2 regions of the Sporosarcina sp. SAFN-015 genome follow, and region 2 is predicted to be linked to the other one. Evidence: riboswitches for the same ligand, from Rfam matches in the RefSeq annotation. Region 2 holds a riboswitch; the other holds the start of a gene.
The links. Region 2 has a riboswitch for S-adenosylmethionine ahead of metA (homoserine O-acetyltransferase MetA). Riboswitches for the same ligand answer to the same signal wherever they lie in the genome.

Region 1 (4,203 bases), on a different contig from region 2:
GTATTAAGCGACTGGTCCGCCTTTTTGAGTGATTTCTTCAGAAACATGACCGAATTTCTTGAAGTTCTCACGGAAAAGATCTGCCAACTCTTTCGCTTTTTGATCGTAAGCTGTCGGATCGCTCCAAGCGTTACGAGGGTTCAATACTTCAGTCGGTACGCCGTCAATTGCTTTAGGCATAGCAAGACCGAAAATTGCATTCTCTTCGTATTCCACATCGTTCAATTCGCCAGCGATTGCTGCACGGACCATTGTACGTGTATGTTTCAAAGACATACGATGTCCTACACCGTAAACTCCACCAGTCCAACCCGTGTTGACAAGGAAGACTTGTGCATCGTGCTCGTCGATTTTCTTCCCTAGCATTTCTGCGTAGACCGTTGCAGGCAATGGGAGAAAAGGGGCACCAAAGCATGTAGAGAATGTCGCTTCCGGTGAAGTGACGCCGCGCTCAGTTCCTGCTAGCTTCGAAGTGAAACCGCTTAGGAAGTGATACATCGCTTGTTCCTTCGTCAATTTGGAGATTGGAGGCAATACGCCGAATGCATCCGCTGTTAAGAAGACAATTGCTTTCGGATGTCCTGCAACCGATGGCATCACGATGTTTTCGATATTATGGATCGGGTATGCTGCACGCGTATTTTCAGTCAATGAATTATCGTCGTAATCGGGCTTGCGAGTCTTTTCATCCAAGACGACGTTTTCCAATACTGAACCGAAACGGATCGCTCCGTAAATTTCTGGTTCCTTCTCTTTTGAGAGATTGATCGTTTTCGCATAGCAGCCGCCTTCGATGTTGAAGACTCCGTTTTCGGACCAGCCGTGCTCATCATCACCAATTAGTTTACGGTTAGCATCTGCTGAAAGCGTCGTTTTTCCTGTTCCAGAAAGACCGAAGAATAAAGCGACATCTCCTTCTTCGCCAACGTTTGCAGAGCAGTGCATGGATAGTATGCCGTGCTCAGGCAGCAAGTAGTTCATAACGGAGAAAATCGATTTTTTCATTTCTCCCGCATATTCCGTACCTCCAATTAACACAATACGCTTCTCAAGTGATACAATGATGAAGGTTTCGGATTTCGTTCCGTCTACTGCCGGATCTGCTTTGAATGTCGGAGCAGCGATAACCGTGAATTGAGCTTCATGCGTTTTCAATTCTTCCTCAGTAGGGCGAATGAAAAGATTGTTGACGAACAAGTTTTGCCATGCGAATTCATTGATGACTTGGATAGACAGCTGGGACGCTTTATCCGCTCCTGCAAATCCTTTGAATACGAATAGCTCTTCCTTAGCTTTTAAATGGTTTAAGACTTTCTTATATAATGAATCAAAGATTTCAGATGAAATCGGGCGGTTCACTTTGCCCCAGTCGATTTTGTCTTTTGAAGATTCCTCTTCGACAATATACTTATCCTCAGGAGAACGGCCAGTATACTTTCCTGTCTCTGCAGTAAGTGCGCCATCTGCAGAAAGTTTCGCTTCTCCACGGGAAGTTGCTTTTTCAACCAGTTCTGCCACTGAAGGCTGTATGTTTACGTTGTTGCCTGAAAGTAACTCGTGTAATCCGTTTTCAATTTTAGCTGAAATCATTTTAAGTACCGTCCTTTGCATGTAATCCCAGTTGGTGGGTTTCATCACATTTCGTAAATAGTATAACACATTTAGAATAATAATCTATACTAATTCAAAACTCAAGTATATATGCATAAAATGTTTGACAAAGTACAAACTTTTTCGTAGGATTATTTATTGAACGGATACTCTTATCCCGAGCTGGCGGAGGGACAGGCCCTATGAAGCCCGGCAACCTGCGTGGACCTTATTGGCCGCGAGAAGGTGCCAAACCTGGAGCAAGGTGAATTCCTTGGACGATAAGAGTGAAAGGTGCTGCTTTTGAAATTATGCCTTTCCTCATGTATATTTACGTGAGCGAAGGGCTTTTTTATTGAATGAATCAAGCCCTTAATCCTTGTGTATGTTGACGTCGACTCTCTAGGCGCTGAACTTACTGGGACAATTAGAGTACCGTATCAATATTTGCAAGCTTTTAAGGAGGAAATTACAATGACAAATCGCCGATTGTTCACTTCAGAATCGGTAACTGAAGGCCATCCGGATAAAATGTGCGATCAGATTTCTGACGCCATTTTGGATGCCATCTTAGAGGAAGATCCGAATGCACGTGTAGCCTGTGAGACGACAATTACAACAGGACTCGTTTTAGTCATCGGAGAAATTACGACAACAACTTATGTTGACATCCCGAAAGTCGTACGGGATACAGTGAAGGAAATTGGCTATACACGCGCTAAGTTCGGATTCGACTGGGAGACGTCATCTGTATTGACGTCCATCGATGAACAATCTCCTGACATCGCGGCAAGTGTCGATCAAGCACTTGAAGCACGTGAAGGGACAATGACGGATGAAGAGCTCGAAGCGATCGGAGCGGGAGACCAAGGGCTAATGTTCGGTTATGCTTGCAATGAAACACCTGAGCTTATGCCGATGCCGATCAGCTTATCGCATAAACTTTCACGCAGACTTGCGCAAGTGAGAAAAGACGATACGCTTGATTATTTGCGACCAGACGGTAAAACGCAAGTAACAGTTGAGTATGATGAGGATAATAACCCGGTTCGGATTGACACAATCGTAATCTCTACTCAACATCATCCTGATATCACTTTAGAGCAAATTCAACGTGATATTAAAGAACATGTCATCTATCCAGTCGTATCAGCAGAATTATTAGATGAAGAAACAAAATACTTCATCAACCCATCCGGCCGTTTCGTCATCGGCGGACCACAAGGGGATGCCGGTTTGACTGGCCGGAAGATCATCGTTGACACATATGGTGGCTATGCGCGTCATGGTGGCGGTGCATTCTCCGGAAAAGATGCGACAAAGGTGGACCGTTCTGCTTCATATGCTGCGCGCTATGTTGCGAAAAATATCGTTGCTGCGGGACTTGCGGATCGTTGTGAAGTTCAATTGGCTTATGCGATCGGTGTTGCAAAACCAGTTTCCATTTCAATCGATACGTTCGGAACAGGAAAAGTCGAGGAAAGTAAGCTAGTGGAAATCGTACGTGAACTATTCGATTTACGTCCTGCCGGCATTATTAAAATGCTCGACCTTCGCCGTCCGATTTACAAACAGACAGCGGCATACGGCCATTTCGGACGTACTGACGTTGAACTCCCTTGGGAGCAGACAGACAAAGCGGAAGATTTGATCGCAAAGGCTGGCTTGACTGTTTAATATTTGAAAGAATATCAGCAGCACTTCATCGAATAATTGATGAGTACTGCTGATTTTTTATTTAGCCAATAGAACAGGGAATCAAAGAATTTCGTAAAGGCTCATTAATTTCACGAAGCGTCATAATTTAAAAGGAGGAACCTAACGAAAATTATAGCGTTATAAATAGTGATAAAAAGTGATGATCAATGGGATTAAATAAATAAAGATGCTGCCCAATTGGACAGCACCTAGTTTATATTTGCATCTCTTTATAAATCTTGCCTTTTTCAACATAGCTATTCAAAACACGTTCCATCTCTGCTCGATCTTCATCATTCAATTCACGGACGACTTTCGCTGGTGAGCCAAGAGCTAGGCAACCAGGCGGTATTTTCTTGCCTGGTGGTACGAGGCTGCCTGCACCGATGAATGCTCCCTCGCCGATTTCAGCTCCGTCCAAAATGATGGCTCCCATGCCGATGAGTGCACCTTTACGAACAATACAACTATGTAAAATCGCCTTATGGCCAACTGTAACCTCATCTTCAATCAGCAATGTTTTTCCTGGACTTTGGTGTAGGCAGCTTAAATCTTGGATGCTCACTCGCTCACCGATAATCGTCGGGGCGACATCTCCTCGGATGACCGTATTGAACCAAATGGAACTGTTTGCCCCGATCGTTACATCGCCAGTAATCGTTGCATAATCCGCAACGTAGACGGTTGGATCAATTTGTGGGGTTTTTCCGTTGTAAGGATAAATCATGAACGTCTCTCCTTTTCTAAAAATCATGTATAATTTATCGTAACATAAAACATCTACAGATAGGGGAGGTGAGTGCCGTGTGGAAATGGGAGGCGGAAGGACAACCAAAAGCAGTGATTGCGATTGTCCATAATGCTTACGAACATCATCGGCGCTATGCGTGGCTCATCCAAAAGCTTCGAAACGGG
Region 2 (4,203 bases):
AATGAATGACTGTCAGTCATTATAACATAAAAGTAGCATTAGTTGTCGTAATGTCTACTTAAATATTTGGGGGCGGTAAAATTCGGCCCCCTTTTTAGCATCGTAACTTACTTTTTATCTTCTGTACGCATGTCGATATGGAGGCTTCCGTCGCCAGTGATTTCAGCGTAATATACTTGTTCCACTTTACCAATCCCATTTTTCTTTAGTTGCTCATATACCCATTCTTCTGTTAAGTTCAGCTCGGTCAAATTTTCTTTGATCAAATTCCCGTCTGAAATGATTTCTGTTGGTATATACTTTGGCTCTTGGCCAGGTGCTTTTACATCTTTGCGGGTAGCTGCTTCCTGGCTTGCTTTTTTCATGACACTTAATTGCCCATTCGTTTCGAGAATAGCATAGTTCACGTCCGTGACCGTAAATATACTTTGCTCGCGGAGCATCATATTAAGATCATTCAATGTGAGGCGAGCTTTCTTCATCCCCTGTTCACTTATTTTTCCTCTGTGTATTACGATAGTTGGTGAATCATCGAAAAGCTTCCTTGCTTTTTTCGATTTCATTGTTAAATAGTTCACGAAAACAGTCAACAATGCCCACCAAATCAAACCAACCGCACCATTCAGAAAAGGGGTTTCCGATTGCGCAGCTATATCAGCCGCAATTGAGCCGATTGTAATTCCAGTGACGTAATGAAAAAATGTAAGCTGTGAAATCTGTTTTTTCCCCATCAATCTGGCAAGAATCATAAGTGTTATAAAAGCAAATGTAGTTCGAGATACCATTTCCCAAAAATGCATGCTTTCAAGAGCTTCCGAAATCATCGTACACACCTCCACTACAATTAGTGTGTGAAAGTACTTGGACAATATACGGACGAAAAATGTATAAAACACAAAAACGAAGCACGAAATTCAAAACTCGTGCTTCGCGTTAGTCTATTTTATTTTTATTCCCATTCGAACGGTGTCGCTTGGTACACATAATAATTCAACCAGTTCGAGAAAAGAAGATGTGTATGGGAACGCCATGTATTTAACGGTTGTTTTTTGGGGTCGTCATTCGGGAAATAGTTTTCAGGGATTTCAATATCGATCCCTTTTTTCAAATCTCGCGCATACTCTTCGCCAAGTGTGCATGCATCATATTCTAAATGACCCGTAATCATAATCTGTCTGGAATCCTTTGATAGGATGATGAATGCGCCAGCTTCTTCTGAAACCGCCAATAGTTGAAGATCCTGCTCTTGCTCGATCTCCTCGATTGACACTGACGTATACCGCGAATGTGGAGCAGTGAAAACATCGTTGAAGCCACGTGTCAATTCAACAGTCGGATCGGTCAGTTGATGACTATATATGCCCGATAGTTTTTTCGGCAGTTCAAATTTATTGATGCCATAATGGTGATAAAGGGCAGCTTGAGCGCCCCAGCAAATATGTAGTGTCGAAGTGACATTGGTTTTGGACCAATCCATAATCTGTTTCAATTCATCCCAGTAGACGACATCCTCGAACGGTAAATGCTCAATCGGCGCGCCTGTAATAATTAGCCCGTCATAACGTCTGTTTTTGACGTGCTCGAATGTCGTATAAAAAGAATCCAAATGATTTTTGCTCACATTTTTTGATTCATACGTAGCGGTATTCAAAAACGTAACATTCACTTGCAGCGGCGTATTGCCTAGCAGTCGAAGCAACTGAAGCTCTGTTTTTTCTTTTTCCGGCATTAAGTTCAAGATAAGAATATTTAACGGACGGATATCCTGTGTCGTCGCCCGCCCTTCATCCATTACGAAGATCCTCTCTTCTTTCAACAGCTCACGTGCCGGCAATTGTTCAGGTATATTGATTGGCATTTCGTCTCCCCCTTATTATTCAAAAGCGCATTGCGCCCGAAGCCTAGACGTTAAAAAACCCCGTTCCATTAGATAGGAACGAGGATTCGTTTAAAACTTCTCCGTTCTTATCTCTCAAGATGTAACATCTTGTTGGAGGTAGCACCTTCCTGCAGACGCAGAGGTTGCTGAAGCTTCATCGGGCCAAATCCCTCAGCTTCTCTTGATAAGAAATATTCAATTGAAACTATTATATCATCATTATTTGAATTGTATACTGATTTTTTATCATCGATGAATTTTCGCTTTTGAAAAACCAAGTCCTAATATTTCTGAAGCGTTAAGGAAAATGACAAATGATGACGGTTCAGCGGTTTGAAGCAATTTTTTTAAATAGACAGCTTCTGACTGTTCCACGACGCAGAAGATCATTGTCTTCTCGTTATTCGAATATCCTCCCGTCGATTTCACTTTCGTCAACCCCCGGTCAATTTCATTTTGAATGACCGACTGGATTTTCTCTTCATTTTCCGTAATGATGAGAACAAGTTTTATCGGTGAAGTTTGCAACTGTACGAAGTCTATTACCTTGCTCGTTACGTAAATCGACATAAGGGCGTATAAAGCAAGTTCAAAATTGAAAACAAAAGCTGAAGTGACAACGACAATTCCATCCACGATCAATTGGGAAAAGCCGCTTGAAATACCGGTATACTTTTTTAGGAGTTGGGCTATCAAAGCTGTGCCGCCTGTGGAACCATTCCCTCTATACACAATCCCAAGTCCAATCCCGAGCATTATGCCCCCATAGATGGAACTAAGAAGCGGGTTATCAACGTGTAAATGGAGACCATGCGTCAAATAGATGACGAATGGAACAAAAAAAGTACCTACGATTGTCTTTGTACTGAATTCCTTCCCTGCAAGCAATAGTCCCAACACGATAAGTGGAATATTAATAAGCCATTGAACGTACGCAGGATTATAGCCGAATAATTCATAGAGGATCGTACTGACACCAGAAATGCCGCCCGCCGCTATGCGCGATGGCAATAAAAATATATTGAATGAAAGACCGACCAATGTCGCTCCGATAATGATTTGAACATAGTCGAAAACTACCGACTTCCTATGAAATAATGACATAATTGTTCTCCTTTCTTAAAAGACTTAACTATTCTATCAGAAAAAACGTTGTTCAGAAACGTTTTAAAGCATAGATAAAAGGAATAGAGAGAATAGGAGACTAAATGAAAGTATATTCATTTTTTTGTATTTTTCTAATTAACTGGTATAATTGTAGACAATAGTAAAAAAAAAACATAAGTCAGGGAGGATACTATGCGAAGTTTAGGTATTGTCAGGAAAGTCGACCATCTTGGCCGAATCGTGATTCCAAAAGAATTAAGAAATACATTGAAGCTCGAAAAAGGAGCACCAATGGAAATCTTTGTTGACGATGATATGATCATTCTTCGAAAATATGTGGTGGATGCGGCATGCATCGTAACCGGAGAAATCACCCCCGAAAATACAAAACTTTCAAATGGCATGTATATAAGTCCTAAAGGAGCGGAAATATTGAAAAAAGAAATCGAAGCAAATAAAACTTGGGATTGACTAGTTCCAAATGAGAGGGCAACGGTAAAGTACCGTGGCCCTTTTGCTGCGGGAAAAATGATCCGATCTATGAAAACGGAGGAAGCTAAATGAAGATTATTGCACATAGAGGCGCATCCGGAAACTATCCGGAAAATACGATTGCCGCATTCAAGGAAGCTGCACGTCTCCCTGTTTTTGGCGTTGAATTCGATGTACATATGGCAGCGGATGGTGAACTCGTCGTCATCCATGATGAAACAATTGACCGTACTTCAAATGGAACAAGCTATGTGAAAGATATGTCCTTGGCAGAATTGAAATCATATGACTTCGGCAGCTGGTTTGCACCCGAATTCCACGGTGAAACAATCCCAACATTGAAGGAAGTTCTCGATATATTCGATTCGACAGATCATAAACTAAATATCGAGTTGAAATCGGATATTTTTCCTTATGAAGGAATGGTTCAAAAAGTGCTTGAATTAATTGAGGAAAGGCAACTGGAATCCCGCGTTATCATTTCATCTTTTGACCACACTGCCATCCAGCTCGTCAAGCGAATCAATCCTCAAATCGAGACAGCAGCATTATTCATGGAAGTACTCGTCCACCCGTTGGACTATTTACACAAAATACCTGCGGATGCGCTTCACATCCTATTCCCTGCCGCAATCCGCCCTTCCATCACTGAAGTTATAAAAAGCGGCATGCCCGTCAGAACTTTCACAGTGAACGACGAATCATACGCAACAATACTAAAACAA

Region 1: linked by a shared signal. The riboswitch ahead of metK (methionine adenosyltransferase) and the one ahead of metA (homoserine O-acetyltransferase MetA) in region 2 are both predicted to bind S-adenosylmethionine.

What each region holds. Positions count from the first base shown of each region.
Region 1 is NZ_JBPFDR010000008.1:17,164-21,366, forward strand. Features, by position in the region: gene pckA (phosphoenolpyruvate carboxykinase (ATP)) at 4-1,590, opposite strand; SAM riboswitch class I at 1,761-1,878, shown strand; gene metK (methionine adenosyltransferase) at 2,065-3,267, shown strand; gene ACR65H_RS13915 (gamma carbonic anhydrase) at 3,503-4,015, opposite strand; gene ACR65H_RS13920 (alpha/beta fold hydrolase) at 4,093-4,203, shown strand, end outside.
Region 2 is NZ_JBPFDR010000004.1:34,923-39,125, forward strand. Features, by position in the region: gene ACR65H_RS08325 (YetF domain-containing protein) at 108-824, opposite strand; gene metA (homoserine O-acetyltransferase MetA) at 950-1,858, opposite strand; SAM riboswitch class I at 1,963-2,070, opposite strand; gene ACR65H_RS08335 (YitT family protein) at 2,126-2,983, opposite strand; gene ACR65H_RS08340 (AbrB/MazE/SpoVT family DNA-binding domain-containing protein) at 3,179-3,457, shown strand; gene ACR65H_RS08345 (glycerophosphodiester phosphodiesterase) at 3,547-4,203, shown strand, end outside.